DNA from 2 places in the Paenibacillus sp. FSL H3-0321 genome. Region 2 is predicted to be linked to the other one. Evidence: a T-box and tRNA genes for the amino acid it is inferred to sense, from the RefSeq annotation. Region 2 holds a T-box; the other holds one or more tRNA genes.

Region 1 (7,847 bases), 150 kb from region 2:
CAACACCCGAAGTCGGTGGGGTAACCCGCAAGGGAGCCAGCCGCCGAAGGTGGGGTAGATGATTGGGGTGAAGTCGTAACAAGGTAGCCGTATCGGAAGGTGCGGCTGGATCACCTCCTTTCTATGGAGAATCGTCACCTGCAACGGTGACATTCAAATCGGAAGCTTAGCTTCCAAATTACTCACTCGTTGGTCAGTTTTGAGAGTTTAAGCTCTCAAGTAACACCTTGATCCTTGAAAACTGGATACCGAAACGAATTTGCGTTTTAGAACATCTTTTAGCTGAAGCTTGTGTAAACAAGTTTTAATTATAGCGATGCTAGCGATTTTCCTTCTGGAAAAACGCATTGGTTAAGCTAATAAGAGCACACGGAGGATGCCTAGGCGCCAGGAGCCGACGAAGGACGTGGCGAACAACGAAACTGCCTCGGGGAGCTGTAAGCAAGCTTTGATCCGGGGGTGTCCGAATGGGGAAACCCAGCTGTGGTAATTCGCAGTTACTTCTCTCTGAATACATAGGGGAGATAGAGGCAGACCAGGGGAACTGAAACATCTAAGTACCCTGAGGAAGAGAAAACAATAGTGATTCCGTCAGTAGCGGCGAGCGAACGCGGAACAGCCTAAACCAAGGGGCTTGCCTCTTGGGGTTGTGGGACGTCTCACATGGAGTTACAAAGGAATATGGTAGGTGAAGAGGTCTGGAAAGGCCCGCGATAGAGGTAAAAGCCCTGTAGCCTAAACTGTGTTCTCTCCGAGACGGATCCCGAGTAGTGCGGGGCACGTGAAACCCCGTATGAATCCAGCAGGACCATCTGCTAAGGCTAAATACTACCTGGCGACCGATAGTGAAACAGTACCGTGAGGGAAAGGTGAAAAGCACCCCGGAAGGGGAGTGAAATAGAACCTGAAACCGTGTGCTTACAAAAAGTCAGAGCCCGATCTATGGGTGATGGCGTGCCTTTTGTAGAATGAACCGGCGAGTTACGTTTAACATGCAAGGTTAAGGTGAGAAGCCGGAGCCGCAGCGAAAGCGAGTCTGAATAGGGCGATTTAGTATGTGGACGTAGACCCGAAACCGTGTGATCTACCCCTGTCCAGGGTGAAGGTGCGGTAACACGCACTGGAGGCCCGAACCCACGTATGTTGAAAAATGCGGGGATGAGGTGGGGGTAGCGGAGAAATTCCAATCGAACTCGGAGATAGCTGGTTCTCCCCGAAATAGCTTTAGGGCTAGCCTCGGTGAATGGAGTGGTGGAGGTAGAGCACTGATTGGGTGCGGGGCCCGCAAGGGTTACCAAGCTCAGTCAAACTCCGAATGCCATTAACTTCTTGCCGGGAGTCAGACAGTGAGTGCTAAGATCCATTGTCAAAAGGGAAACAGCCCAGACCATCAGCTAAGGTCCCCAAGTGTGTGTTAAGTGGGAAAGGATGTGGAGTTGCACAGACAACCAGGATGTTGGCTTAGAAGCAGCCACCATTGAAAGAGTGCGTAATAGCTCACTGGTCGAGTGACTCTGCGCCGAAAATGTAACGGGGCTAAACACACCACCGAAGCTATGGCTAGATGCTTTGCATCTGGGGTAGGGGAGCGTTGTATGCAGGTTGAAGGTGTACCGTAAGGAGCGCTGGACAGCATACAAGTGAGAATGCCGGTATGAGTAACGAAAAGATCAGTGAGAATCTGATCCGCCGAAAGCCCAAGGTTTCCTGAGGAAGGCTCGTCCGCTCAGGGTAAGTCGGGACCTAAGGCGAGGCCGAAAGGCGTAGTCGAAGGACAACAGTTTGAAATTACTGTACCACCGTAATCCGCTATGAGCGATGGGGTGACGCAGGAGGGTAGTGACGCGGACTGATGGATGTCCGTCTAAGCAGTGAGGCTGGTGTGTAGGCAAATCCGCACACCATTAAGGCTGGGCTGTGATGGGGAGCGAAAATTATAGTAGCGAAGGTCATGATCTCACACTGCCAAGAAAAGCCTCTAGCCAGGAGAAGGTGCCCGTACCGCAAACCGACACAGGTAGGCGAGAAGAGAATTCTAAGGCGCGCGGAAGAACTCTCGTTAAGGAACTCGGCAAAATGACCCCGTAACTTCGGGAGAAGGGGTGCCTCGGTAGGGTGAATAGCCCGAGGGGGCCGCAGTGAAAAGGCCCAAGCGACTGTTTAGCAAAAACACAGGTCTGTGCGAAGCCGCAAGGCGAAGTATACGGGCTGACGCCTGCCCGGTGCTGGAAGGTTAAGGGGAGCGGTTAGGAGCAATCCGAAGCTGTGAACCGAAGCCCCAGTAAACGGCGGCCGTAACTATAACGGTCCTAAGGTAGCGAAATTCCTTGTCAGGTAAATTCTGACCCGCACGAATGGCGTAACGACTTGGGCGCTGTCTCAACGAGAGATCCGGTGAAATTTTAATACCTGTGAAGATGCAGGTTACCCGCGACAAGACGGAAAGACCCCATGGAGCTTTACTGCAGCTTGATATTGAATTTGGGTACGATCTGTACAGGATAGGTGGGAGCCGTAGAGGCAGGAGCGCAAGCTTCTGCGGAGGCGCCGTTGGGATACCACCCTGATCGTATCTAGGTTCTAACCTGGTACCCTAATCGGGTACGGGGACCGTGTCAGGCGGGCAGTTTGACTGGGGCGGTCGCCTCCTAAAGAGTAACGGAGGCGTTCAAAGGTTCCCTCAGAATGGTTGGAAATCATTCGAAGAGTGCAAAGGCATAAGGGAGCTTGACTGCGAGACCAACAAGTCGAGCAGGGACGAAAGTCGGACTTAGTGATCCGGTGGTACCGCATGGAAGGGCCATCGCTCAACGGATAAAAGCTACCCTGGGGATAACAGGCTTATCTCCCCCAAGAGTCCACATCGACGGGGAGGTTTGGCACCTCGATGTCGGCTCATCGCATCCTGGGGCTGAAGTAGGTCCCAAGGGTTGGGCTGTTCGCCCATTAAAGCGGTACGCGAGCTGGGTTCAGAACGTCGTGAGACAGTTCGGTCCCTATCTGTCGTGGGCGCAGGAAATTTGAGAGGAGCTGTCCTTAGTACGAGAGGACCGGGATGGACGTACCGCTGGTGCATCAGTTGTTCCGCCAGGAGCATGGCTGAGTAGCTACGTACGGACGGGATAAGCGCTGAAAGCATCTAAGCGTGAAGCCCCCCTCAAGATGAGATTTCCCGATTAGTAAGACCCCTTGAAGACGACGAGGTAGATAGGTTGGAGGTGGAAGTGCAGCAATGCATGGAGCTGACCAATACTAATCGGTCGAGGGCTTATCCAAGAATAAGACGCAGATTTGTTTCGGATTCAGTTTTCAGGAATCAAGTTCTGATTCATGAGGCCCAAGTGGCCAAGTGATGAAGATTTGTTTTCAGCATTTGGCGATGCTGAGACCTGAATTTAGCATTTGTACCGCAAATGCCCGTTTGGTGGCGATAGCGGAGGGGTTCCACGCGTACCCATCCCGAACACGACCGTTAAGCCCTCCAGCGCCAATGGTACTTGGACCGAAGGGTCCTGGGAGAGTAGGACGCCGCCAAGCACAGAGACCACTGTTGATTTAATCAGCAGTGGTCTTTTGTTTATGCTACGCTTTGCCAATACTAGGAATGGAAAGAACTCAAGGGGAGACTTTTAATGATCATCTGGATTAATGGTGCATTTGGATCTGGAAAGACGGAAACGGCTTATGCACTAAACCGCAGAATACCACAATCTTTTGTGTTCGATCCGGAGAATGCAGGATATTACATCCGAGATAACATTCCGCACGAGATATCCCAAGATGATTTTCAGGATCATCCTCTTTGGCGCGAAATAAACTATTCCATGCTAAAATACATAGAATCTCAGTACAGTGGAACTATTATTGTACCTATGACCATTACGGATTCCGGCTACTTTATGGAGATTGTTGGCAGACTAAGGCAAGAAGGTGTAGAGGTTCATCATTTCACCTTATGTGCTTCCCAGGAGACGCTGCTTAGAAGATTGAATAGCCGGGGGGACTCTAATAACTCTTGGCCCGCCCAACAGATTGAGCGATGTCTCAAGGGCCTTGGCCAGGAGATATTTCAATGCCACCTGGATAATGACCAGTTGACAGTTGAAGAGGTAGTAGAGGCTATAGCGTTGCAACTGGGTATCACCCTGTTACCCGCATAATTTCAGCTCTAATTATTGCAGATTAGCTAGCTTGAAGATCTTACTGAAAGAAATAAAATTATAAAATCCTTATAAACTATTGCTATATAGTCTTATAATTGATATAATACTTTTTGTTGTCACAAAAGACAACTTTATTGTGGCCCGTTGGTCAAGGGGTTAAGACACCTCCCTTTCACGGAGGTAACATGGGTTCGAATCCCATACGGGTCATCAACTTTTTATCGAATTCCGCTGATAAAGATTGCTTTTATCAGAAGAATGTGTTAAGATCATTAAGTTGCTTCTTTCATTGGAGGCTTAGCTCAGCTGGGAGAGCATCTGCCTTACAAGCAGAGGGTCGGGGGTTCGATCCCCTCAGCCTCCACCAGAGGATTCCTTAAATAGCGGAATGTTGTGCTTCTGGGAAGATCAAAGAAATAAACACTTTTTACTGACGCGGGGTGGAGCAGCCCGGTAGCTCGTCGGGCTCATAACCCGAAGGCCGCAGGTTCAAATCCTGCCCCCGCAATTATTTGGAACCGTGGTGTAGTTGGCCTAACATGCCTGCCTGTCACGCAGGAGATCGCGGGTTCGAATCCCGTCGGTTCCGCCATTTATGGCACCGGGTTAGAATCTCAGCAATATCATACATACTGTGTGCGGACGTGGCTCAGCGGTAGAGCATCGCCTTGCCAAGGCGAGGGTCGCGGGTTCGATTCCCGTCGTCCGCTCCATAATATGCGCCCTTAGCTCAGCTGGATAGAGCGTTTGACTACGAATCAAAAGGCCGGGAGTTCGAATCTCTCAGGGCGCGCCATTTTTAATCTAATAATTAAATATACGCCGGCGTGGCGGAATGGCAGACGCGCTCGACTCAAAATCGAGTGGGAAACCGTGGAGGTTCGAGTCCTCTCGCCGGTATTAGCTAAAAAGGTTATGAAATTGTATTTATACAATTTCATAACCTTTTTTTATATTTTAATGGTCTGAACTCCATGCTTTTACAAAGGAAACTTTTGACCTCAATTTGAGATGGGCTTTAAGGTTTGCAATTGTTAAATCATCACTATGTCCGAGCCATTCCTGAACATAGGCACCCGGAATAATCACCGGCGCATCCGCAGTCCTGTGGGTGCACCAGTGATTGACTGGAAAGCAGGAAGATGATAATGAGCAGCGGCGGCTTTTATCCCAATTCTGTCTGTGAATAATTCAGCTTGTATTCCTTGGGACTCATCCCTGTGTATTTGGAGAACACATGGGTGAAATAAGCAGGTGTCTCAATACCGACTGCTTCCGCGACTTCAAATACTTTACTCGCCGGATTCCTGAGTAATTTCTTGGCCATTTCAATCCGGTACTTGTTGATCGCGTCGATGATGGACTCGCCGGTTACTTTCTTGTAAAGGCGGCTGAGGTAGCTGCTGTTGATATGGATATGGTTCGCAATAATCTGCAGATTCAGGTTCTGGTTGTAATGCTCTCTTATAAATTTCTGGCATTCTATAACAATGTAATTGGGCTGCTTGTCATTAAATGCCACTGCCCTCGAGCAGCTTCGAATCAAGCGCTTTAAGGTGTCTGCCAACAACTGAATGCTCTTGCTCTCCTGGATTTGCTTATAAACCATGGATTGGCTTTCTTCCAACTCCGGTGCGAAGGGGTGGCTGGCGCTTAGCAAGCGGAAACAGTATGAACCGATAAGCAGACAAGCCACCTTTACATTCTCAATCGGCTCTTTGATACTCCTGTAGCTCTCAAGTAACTGATCCAGTTGTTTAATTGCCAGATCACTTTGTCCTTGTTGCAGATATTCAACAATTTGCTCTGCGGCATGATGGGGAGGAGCTCCGGGAGTGAGTGTCTGGTTAGTATGAGGCATATAAACAGCCACATAATTATCGCTATAAAAGCTGCCTTGCAGCGCTTCTCTTGCCTCACGGTAAGCCTTTGACAGCGTCAGCACATCCCGGTGTATCAAACTGATGCCGATATTAAGATGGAATCGTCTAAAGTTCTCTGCCATGGCGAGAACTTCATTGCAAATCGTGAGCAAGGCTTGTGTGGAGACTGCTGCGTTGCCGCCGCCCATGGAGACAATAGCCAGCAAGGAGTTTTTTTTCATTGGCATTATATAAGAGGGCCGTTTCTCGAAGGCTAGCACAAGGAATTGGCGAATGGAAGCCAAGAACCGGTGATATTCATTCGTTGGGGGGGAGCTGAGCGTATCCTTAACCTCCAGATGGACTCCGAAATAGTTCTCCAATTGCAAACCAAGCTCTCTTGAGCGGCTGAACAAACTCGCTTCATCGCTGATCAAGCCTTGGGCGGCCTCCTTCAGAAATTTCTCACTGATTTCGGAAAGATTGTCGTTGATTTTGCTCTCCAGCTGTCTCAATTTCTGCTTCTGTTCTTTCTCCTTTTCTAGCAGCCGCGTTGCTTTTTCAATCGCCCCGGGAATCTTCTCTGTGGGATTGGACTTGACCACAAAATCTACTACTTCATACTGAATGGCAGTTTGGGCATAGGAGAAGTCAGCGAAGGCTGTAAGGAGGATGACCTTGATCTGCGGAAAGTTCCGGTGTACATGGTCCGATAAAGCAAGACCGTCCATCCCCGGCATGCGGATATCGGTTACAATAATATCGATATCATAATGGCTGAGCATCTCCACGGCTTCCATCCCATTGGAGGCTTCACAAATTACCTCACATTGGAGAGCCCCCCAATCAATAAAACACTTCAGCCCTTTTTTGATAACAGGCTCATCATCAACGATCATTACGTTATACATGCGATAGTTCCCCCTGATCTACTGGTATGTGAAGGGTAACTTTGGCTCCCGCCCCAAATTCGCTCTCGACATCAACTCCATAAGGCTCGCCGTAGACCAGCTTGACCCGTTTATGTGTGTTGATCAGACCAATATTGTTGTGGCCTTGTTTGCGCATAGTCATGCTTTCGAAATTACACCAATTCCGGGGGACATACTCAAATCCATTGCCATTGTCCGTAATCTCAAAATAGATCGAATCGTTTCTGCGGTAAATGTGGATGTGGATGATTCCTTTGCCCAGCTTTTTTTCCACACCGTGAACAACGGCATTTTCCACCAAAGGTTCGACACTAAGCTTGGGAAGCAACAGATCCAGTATGGCCTCGTCCTCAATATGGATCGTATACTCAATTTTATCCTCAAACCTTTCTTTCTGCAGATAAAGATAAAATTTGATATAATCCAGTTCCTGACGAATCGGGACCTTGGCCAGACTATTGGAATAAATACCTGCCTGCAGCAGCTCCGTAAGGGACGTCACCATTTTGTAAACGGTCTCATCTTTAGATAATTTTGCTTTGTAGCCAATGGTAATCAACGTATTGAACAGGAAATGGGGATTCATCTGGGCTTGCAAAAATTTGATCTCCGACTCTTTGATCAGCAGGTGCTTCTCATAAACTTCCTTGATGAGATAATTGATTTCTTCCGTCATTCTGTTGAAGGTGGTACTCAACTGATTGAGCTCCACATCTTTGTAGGCCGGCATCCTTGTGTTGTAATCACCTTTCTTTACCTTACGAATACTCCGCAGCAGATCACGGATGACTCGGGTAAAGCGAAGAGATAACAGGACGCCTGCTGCGAGGGATATGAAAGCAATCAGAGCGATAATCCAAATGTAATTATGCATGCTTTCGGACAACTTG
Region 2 (7,847 bases):
TGCTTGCTATAGACAGTGACGGTGATGTGAATGGGGAATGCACCTGCCCTGCATACCACCACGGCGGAGCTTTTTGCAAGCATATCGCAGCTGTTCTCGTGAATATACTCCGTCAGGAAATGGACACGGAACTCTCCAGAAGTATGGCCGGCCCCAGTCTCAACCTTCACGGAGGCTCCACCGGAGAGAGCGGCAGACTTACTCCGCGTAATCCGGAAACTGCAGCCTTTAGCTCAGGGGAACATACGGGTGACCGGAAACTGGTGACCAGCATGCTGGATATGTTCGGCAGCTCCCGGAAGCGTCCGAGCGGCACCGGAACCTATAGCGATATCAGAACTCCGCTTCAAGTCGAGTTCATCTGCAAGCCGGTTCTGTACACCGATGGCACTCATAAGCTTGGAATTGAACTGAAGATCGGACTAGAGCGGCTTTATATTGTGCAGAAAATCAGAGCTTTTCTAGAGCGCATCCACCGCGGGGAGTCCTTTGAGTTCACCAAGCATTTTATCTATGACCCTTCCTTGCACAGCTTCAATAAAGAAGACAATGCGGTGATTCTGAAGCTGATCGAAGTCCTTTTAAATGAAAAGATGTACCATGAAGCTGTCAGTCCTCATACGCATTATTCGGGTGGCCCGGGAGGGGAGCGGCTGCTGCCGGTTCCGCCTTTTTTCTGGGAGCAAGTTCAGCCTGCGCTAACAGCAGTATCCTCTGTCCATTTGCAGCAAGGGGGAATAAGCACTGAAGGGCTTCAGATCACAAACGCTCCCCCTCCGCTGAGCTTTCAATTCGATCAAACCCCGGATAACAGCTACCGGCTGGATATCCAGGGGCTTGCGCAGCTTACAGTCATGGAGGATTACGGGCTTATCTTGTCTGAAGGCAGGCTGCTGAAGCTGCCGGTTCAGGAATGCCAGCGTCTCTCCGAGCTTAAGAAAATGCTGGCCTCCTCCCGCAAAGATGAAATTGCCATTGCCCCGGAGCAAATGGAGCCTTTTATGGACAAGGTGATTCCCGGGCTGAAAAAGCTGGGCCATGTGCATATTGCCGAGGCTATCCAAGGCCGCATCATCCAGGCACAGCTTCAAGCCAGACTTTATCTTGACCGGATAAGAGACCGGCTGCTCGCAGGCCTTGAGTTTCAATACGGCAATATTGTGATTAACCCGCTCGATGAGAAAGCACGCGAACGGGGTAATGAGGTGATTCTGATGCGGGACGGGGAAGCCGAAGGGCGGATTCTTGCACTGATGGATCATGCTTCTTTTACCCAAACGGAAAGCGGCTATATTATGAGCGATGAGGACGGCGAATTTGATTTTCTCTATCATACCGTGCCGCTGCTGGAGCCGTTGCTTGAGGTATATGCCACTACTGCTGTCAAGGGAAGACTGCTCACCGGAACAGCTCTGCCGAAGGTAACCTTAAGCTGGAATGAAAAAACCGACTGGCTGGACTTCAAATTTGCCATGGAAGGAATCCCCGAAACGGAAATTGTACTGGTGCTGAAATCGCTGCAGGAGAAACGCCGTTATTACCGGCTGCCGGATGGGGCGCTGCTGCCGCTGGAGAGTGCGGAATTCTTAGAAATCATCACCTTTATGAACGAAATCGGAATCCGGCAGGATGAGCTCAAAAGCCCGCAGTTCTCCCTCCCCCTGGCCCGCGGCCTGCATCTGAATGGCGACAGCGCGGGGGACTCCGTCACCATGGGACGCTCCCTGCGCCGGCTTCTGGCCAACATGCGGAATCCCGAAAATCTTGATTTCCCTGTGCCGGACAGCCTTGTTCCCGTACTCCGGGATTATCAGCAATATGGTTTCCAGTGGCTGAAGACGCTGGCCCACTACCGGTTCGGCGGCATCCTCGCCGATGATATGGGTCTCGGCAAAACGCTGCAGAGCATCGCCTTCCTGCTCTCAGAGCTTAAGGATATCCGGCAGGGAGGCCACCCTGCGCTGATCATCGCTCCGGCCTCCCTGCTCTACAACTGGCAGAATGAGCTGAAGAAATTCGCCCCGGAGATCAAAGCGGCCATAGCCGACGGGAACTTAACCGAACGTCGACGGACATTGAAGAACACCGCAGGAAACGATGTAATCATCACCTCCTATCCGCTGCTGCGCCGTGATATTGAAGAGTACGCCAAGCATTCCTTCCACACCCTGTTTCTGGATGAGGCGCAGGTCATCAAAAACCATGCGACCCAGACGGCTCAGGCGGTAAAAATATTGCAGGCACGCTACCGCTTCGCGCTTACCGGAACGCCGGTAGAAAATGCTCTGGAGGATCTATGGTCGATCTTCGGAGTTGTGTTTCCGGGGCTGTTTCCGGGCAAAAAGGCCTTTCATGACCTGCCCCGGGAGACGGTTGCGAGGCGGGCACGGCCTTTTCTGCTGCGCCGCCTAAAAAGCGATGTACTGAAAGAGCTGCCGGACAAAATCGAATCTCTGCAGGCCTCGGAGCTGCTGCCTGAGCAGAAAAAATTGTATGTCGCCTATCTTGCCAGGCTGCGCAAGGAAGCGCTCAAGCATTTGGACAACGACGGGTTTGGCAACGGCAGAATCAAGGTGCTTGCCGGGCTGACCCGGCTGCGCCAGCTCTGCTGCCACCCCGCGCTGTTCATTGCAGGCTATACCGGCGGCTCGGCGAAATTCGAACAGCTGCTGGAGATTATTGAAGAATGCCGCAGCTCCGGCAAACGGATGCTGATTTTTTCCCAGTTCACCGAAATGCTCGGCCTGATCGGCCGTGAACTGGGCCTGCTGGGTGTACAGCATTTCTACCTCGATGGCCAGACGCCTTCAGCCCAGCGGGTGGAGCTCTGCAACAGGTTCAATGAGGGTGAACGCGATCTTTTCCTGATTTCACTAAAAGCGGGCGGCACCGGACTGAACCTGACGGGAGCGGACACGGTCATTCTCTACGATCTCTGGTGGAATCCCGCTGTCGAGCAGCAAGCTGCCGACCGGGCCCACCGGATCGGGCAAAAGAAGGTGGTGCAGGTGATCCGCCTCGTAGCACAGGGGACTGTCGAGGATAAGATGTACGAGCTTCAGCAGAAGAAGAAGAACCTGATCGATGAAGTCATCCAACCGGGCCAGGAGGCCATGTCTGCCTTAAGCGAGCAGGATATCCGTGAAATCCTGATGCTTTCATAAGTTGGCCATGGATGCTTATCTCCTTGCACAGCAAACAGGGACTTTCACAGCCTAAAGCTGGGGATGTCCCTGTTTGCTGTATTTTTTAGAATGACATAAGGATTTCTTACTCTACCGGGTTCGGACTCCGCAGATATTACAACTCGTCACTCCATTTCTCATGCGTTACAACACGATGGGCATCCACCAATTGACCGTCAGCTTGTTTGCCCCATACTGAAATCCCTGCTTTTTCTCCTAGGTCATCGCCTGTAAAGAGAAATTCGAAAGAATCCAGATCGGCAAAGTAGTCTCTGGTCACCACCTCGTCGGGTGCGATTTCGACGACTTCACTCACATATAAAGTTCTTGTATTGCCCAGGAAGTAACCTAGAATATTAATAACCAGTACCTCTTCAGCAGCCCGATTCACAATCTTTACAGTTACAAGCTGCGCCGGTCTTACTCCAAGAACAGGATTATTCTCTATAGGTCCAGTAGATAATGTGGTCATCCCGTCTTACTCCTCCTTTCAACCCACTCATTTGTGAATATCAAACTCTGATTCTAGCGGTAGTGTTAATTGATCGCACAATATATTAATATTCGTGCGCTACCCTGACGGTGTGGACAGAAGACAGGCTCCATTCACCAAATCCTGCAGTAGTGCATAAAGTGTACAAAAGAGAGTTCGCCCACTAGTGGCCGCTGTTCTGAAAGAATGTATACGGAAGAAGGGAGTCCATGCCCCCTCCTGGAAAAGGAAAGAAAACGAGCATAAAAAAACAACCGGCAAACCCTAAAACGCAAAGTCCAAAGGGGCTGGAGTTTGCAGTGGCTGCCCTTCTTTTATCAGGCAAGTTAAAGGTAGACTCTGTCCAGATGTTCACGGACGCTTCGCTTCTTGTCAGCCTGGTTGGCAAATATAAATCACTTGGCAATTTGAGCGACAGCAACGTTGATAAACTGGTCAGCTTTCTCGACGACAACAGCAGCCTGACCTTGAACGAGATCATGGCCGCTTTGAAGAAAAAATCAGACAACTCTTGAGTGGAGGAATAAAGGGAGGCCTAGCACGTATGGACAATTTTGACGGTGAAGATTTTGCCGGGGGGATCCTGCTGGTCATTGTAATTGCGCTGCTTATCTTTGGTTCAACGGATATTAAGGATCTTACCGCTGCGCCCACTTCCGATTGAAACGGGACTCCTTACTTGAATTAAAATCATTTACATCCCATATAAGGCTTGTTATGATTAAAGTATCAAAAGAGCTGCGCAACTTATGTTTGCTACAAAGCGATTAAAGGATGATTTTTTCCTTTAATCGCTTTTTTGTGTGAGCTTTAAAATCATGGAGGTATATCGTATGAACAAAAGAGTACATGATATGGTTATGCTGCTTCTCGGGGCATTTATTTTTGCGCTGGCAGTCAATTTATTTGTGATTCCCAATGACTTTGGTGAGGGTGGCGTGACAGGGATATCGATCATTCTGTATTATTTGCTGAATTGGTCACCTGCGCTGGTCGGCATCATCTTGAACGGGATTTTGCTGATCATCGGCTACAAGCTGCTGGATAAAAAAACGACGGGCTATACCATTATCGCCGTTGCCTTTAACTCTCTGTTCCTGTACTTGACCAAGAACTGGCAGATCGCTTCGGATGAGCCAGTGATTAACGCTATTTTCGCGGGTCTGTTTGCCGGGGTCGGGATTGGACTGATCATCCGGGTCGGCGGCACGACTGCAGGTACGACAATTCTGGCTCGACTTGCCAATAAATATTGGGATTGGAATATCAGCTATGCCTTGCTGTTCTTTGACCTTATCGTTGCCGCACTGTCCGCCTTCGTCATTGGTATCGAAAAGATGATGTTTACGTTCGTTATCCTCTATATCGGAACCAAAGCCATGGAGTTCATTATCGAGGGCTTGAATCCTAAAAAAGCGGTGACCATCATCTCGGCACACTATGACAGCATTGCCGTACGGGTTACGGAGATTATGGACCGCGGAGTAACGGTGCTCCGGGGATACGGCTATTACACTGGCGAAGAAAAGGAAGTCCTTTACATCGTAATTAGTAAGCAGGAAGTTTCCATGCTCAAAAAAATCGTACGGGCTGAGGACAAAAATGCTTTTGTCACGATCCACGATGTACGCGACGTGTTTGGTGAAGGATTTATTGATATTTCTAAATAAGCCAACCGGCTATTGATTTATTCCATAAATTCGCTATACTGATAAAAATCAATATACAATCGATGAACGGGAAAGTAGTTGCCTTGGACCCTAGTCCCCAGCGAGCCGGAAGAGTGAGAGCCGGTACAGGCCAGTTAATGAAGCGCACCCGGGAGATGGACTTCTGAACTGATAGTAGGAAGCCCCGGCTGAAGACCGTTAACCTGTAAGGTGGCTAAACCAAGGTGTTTAGCAACGAGAGTGGTACCGCGAGCGCTAAAGCCCTCGTCTCTTTTAGAGACGTGGGCTTTTTTTGATGTTTTTTAGCCCGCTAAGTACATGTAACGCAAATCTGCTTCAAGAATTTTAAAGGAGGTTCATCCCGTGTTAAGCCAACTTATCAGAACAAGCTTGGAACAAAGCGTCCAGCAGGTATTCAGCAGCCTGAGCGCTGCCGCACCAGAACATTTAACCATCGCTCTTGAACAGCCCGCTAATCCGGATTTCGGCGACTACTCCAGCAATATTGCCATGCAGCTGGCCAAAGTCCTGCTCAAGGCCCCAATGGCTATTGCCGAGCTGATCACAGCGGAGCTTGGGCAACAGGAGGCGATCAAGGGTTTGCTGCAGCGAATCGAGGTTGCGGCTCCGGGCTTCATCAATATGTACGTGGATTGGCAGGAGTGGGCAAACCACAGCTTTGAGCTGCCGCCAGGGAACGGGAATAAGGTGATCATTGAGCATACTTCTGTGAACCCAAACAAATCGATGCATATTGGACATCTGAGAAACTCCTGTATTGGAGATGCGCTGGTTAGGATTTTGAAAAAAACAGGTTACAACGTGGAAGTGCACAACTATGTGGATGACCTTGGCAATCAGCTGGCAGATACGGTGGTCGGGCTAATGAATGTGCCGCTCGCGGGTGATCATGTCCGCTTCGGTGATTATTGCTGGGATATCTACGCCGGAATCAATAAGGAATACGAGTTGCATCCTGAGACGGTCCATAAACGGACAGAGATTCTCCACGCATTGGAAGAAGGAAACGGCAATACCGCTTGGCTCGGCAGCCTTGTGGCTGAACGGATTGTGAGAGAACATGTTGAGGAAATGAAAAACTTCGGCATCACCTACGATTTGCTGGTGTGGGAGAGCAGCATTTTAAAAGAGGGATTTTGGTCCTCTGCTTTTGCGCTGCTGGAACAGACAGCCGTTTTTGTTCAGGAAACCGAGGGCAAGCTGGCGGGATGCTGGATTCTGAAGCAATCGGCAACAGAAGGCACAGGGGCGGATTCAGAGGAACATCAGAAAGATAAGGTGCTGGTGCGCTCGAACGGGATTTTAACCTACACCGCCAAGGACATTGCCTATCATCTCTGGAAATTCGGACTGCTGGACAAAAACTTCTCCTACAGCGAGTTTAATGCAGGCGTTTGGACGACGGGTCCAAGTGGACAGCAGATGCCTTTTGGAGAGGCGGATATGGTGGTTAACGTCATTGATTACAGACAGGAGTATCCGCAGGCGATGGTGAAGCAGGCTTTAGAGGTATTGGGATATGCCGGGCAAGCCGGGAAGCTTCATCATGTAAGCTATGGCGTGGTTTCCCTTAGTCCGGCTTCCGCCGCTGAACTGGGGATCGATACCTCGGACGGCAAAACCTCTTACGCCATGTCTGGCCGTCAGGGCATCGGCATCAAGGTCACCGAGCTGGTCCAGCTCATGGAGAACACCATTGAAGCCACCCGCTCCGACAAAAACGGCCTGTCCAGCCGGCTGATCGCCACAGCTGCAATCCGTTACTATCTGCTGCGTTTCAATCTGGGGACGGAGATTGTGTTTGATTTCAAGCAGGCGACCGAGATTTCCGGCAATACCGGCGTATACCTGATGTATACCTATGCACGTGCGGGCAGTGTACTCAGTAAAGCCGCTGGAATGGAGGCAGGAGCCGTATTGGGAGCAGCGGCAGCGGCAACGTTGAAGACGGATGCAATGGCGGTAAATACGGCGGCGAGAGCGGTACTGGCGGCGGATGGGGCAGCGGATGCGGCTGTCGATGCGGCGGCGGATGGGGCAGCGGATGCGGCATCCGAACCAGCTGCGGTGCCGGATTTCCCGGCCCCACTGGACAAAGCGGAGCTTGCCCTGCTGAGACATCTCAGCATCTGGCAAGACACCTTATACAGCGCGAGCATCGAGCTGACGCCAAATACAATCTGTAACTACGCGCATACTCTGGCCTCGCTGTTCAATAACTTTTATTCCGCCTGCCCGATTCTCAAAGGGGACCCATCCACCATCCGCTTCCGTCTCTGGCTTACTTCGACATTCCAGGAAACGCTCGGCGAAGTGCTCGAGGTGCTTGGCCTGCCGAAGCCGGAGCGGATGTAACCGAGAAAGTGGCAGACTGTAGAGCGGGTATTAATCAAGAGCAAGCCTGTCTATGCAATAAGCACGGCTATCACTCATCACTGAGATATAAGCTTAATTGCATTGTATACAGCTAAAATCCAA

Evidence for each region. A T-box is a leader RNA that pairs with one kind of tRNA and senses whether it is charged. The one in region 2 lies ahead of MHI45_RS11880 (arginine--tRNA ligase), so its partner is inferred to be a tRNA-Arg.
Region 1: it encodes a tRNA-Arg, which carries the amino acid that the T-box ahead of MHI45_RS11880 (arginine--tRNA ligase) is inferred to sense. The anticodon was not compared.

Annotation. Positions count from the first base shown of each region.
Region 1 covers NZ_JBBODH010000001.1:2,555,453-2,563,299, reverse strand. Annotated here, with positions in the region: rRNA gene MHI45_RS11285 (16S ribosomal RNA) at 1-121, shown strand, start outside; rRNA gene MHI45_RS11280 (23S ribosomal RNA) at 350-3,276, shown strand; rRNA gene rrf (5S ribosomal RNA) at 3,421-3,537, shown strand; gene MHI45_RS11270 (AAA family ATPase) at 3,633-4,160, shown strand; tRNA gene MHI45_RS11265 (tRNA-Glu) at 4,302-4,373, shown strand; tRNA gene MHI45_RS11260 (tRNA-Val) at 4,455-4,530, shown strand; tRNA gene MHI45_RS11255 (tRNA-Met) at 4,598-4,671, shown strand; tRNA gene MHI45_RS11250 (tRNA-Asp) at 4,678-4,755, shown strand; tRNA gene MHI45_RS11245 (tRNA-Gly) at 4,802-4,876, shown strand; tRNA gene MHI45_RS11240 (tRNA-Arg) at 4,883-4,959, shown strand; tRNA gene MHI45_RS11235 (tRNA-Leu) at 4,985-5,063, shown strand; gene MHI45_RS11230 (response regulator) at 5,329-6,936, opposite strand; gene MHI45_RS11225 (sensor histidine kinase) at 6,929-7,847, opposite strand, start outside.
Region 2 covers NZ_JBBODH010000001.1:2,700,506-2,708,352, forward strand. Annotated here, with positions in the region: gene MHI45_RS11860 (DEAD/DEAH box helicase) at 1-3,164, shown strand, start outside; gene MHI45_RS11865 (hypothetical protein) at 3,301-3,657, opposite strand; gene MHI45_RS11870 (hypothetical protein) at 3,978-4,193, shown strand; gene MHI45_RS11875 (YitT family protein) at 4,512-5,348, shown strand; T-box leader at 5,402-5,623, shown strand; gene MHI45_RS11880 (arginine--tRNA ligase) at 5,712-7,724, shown strand.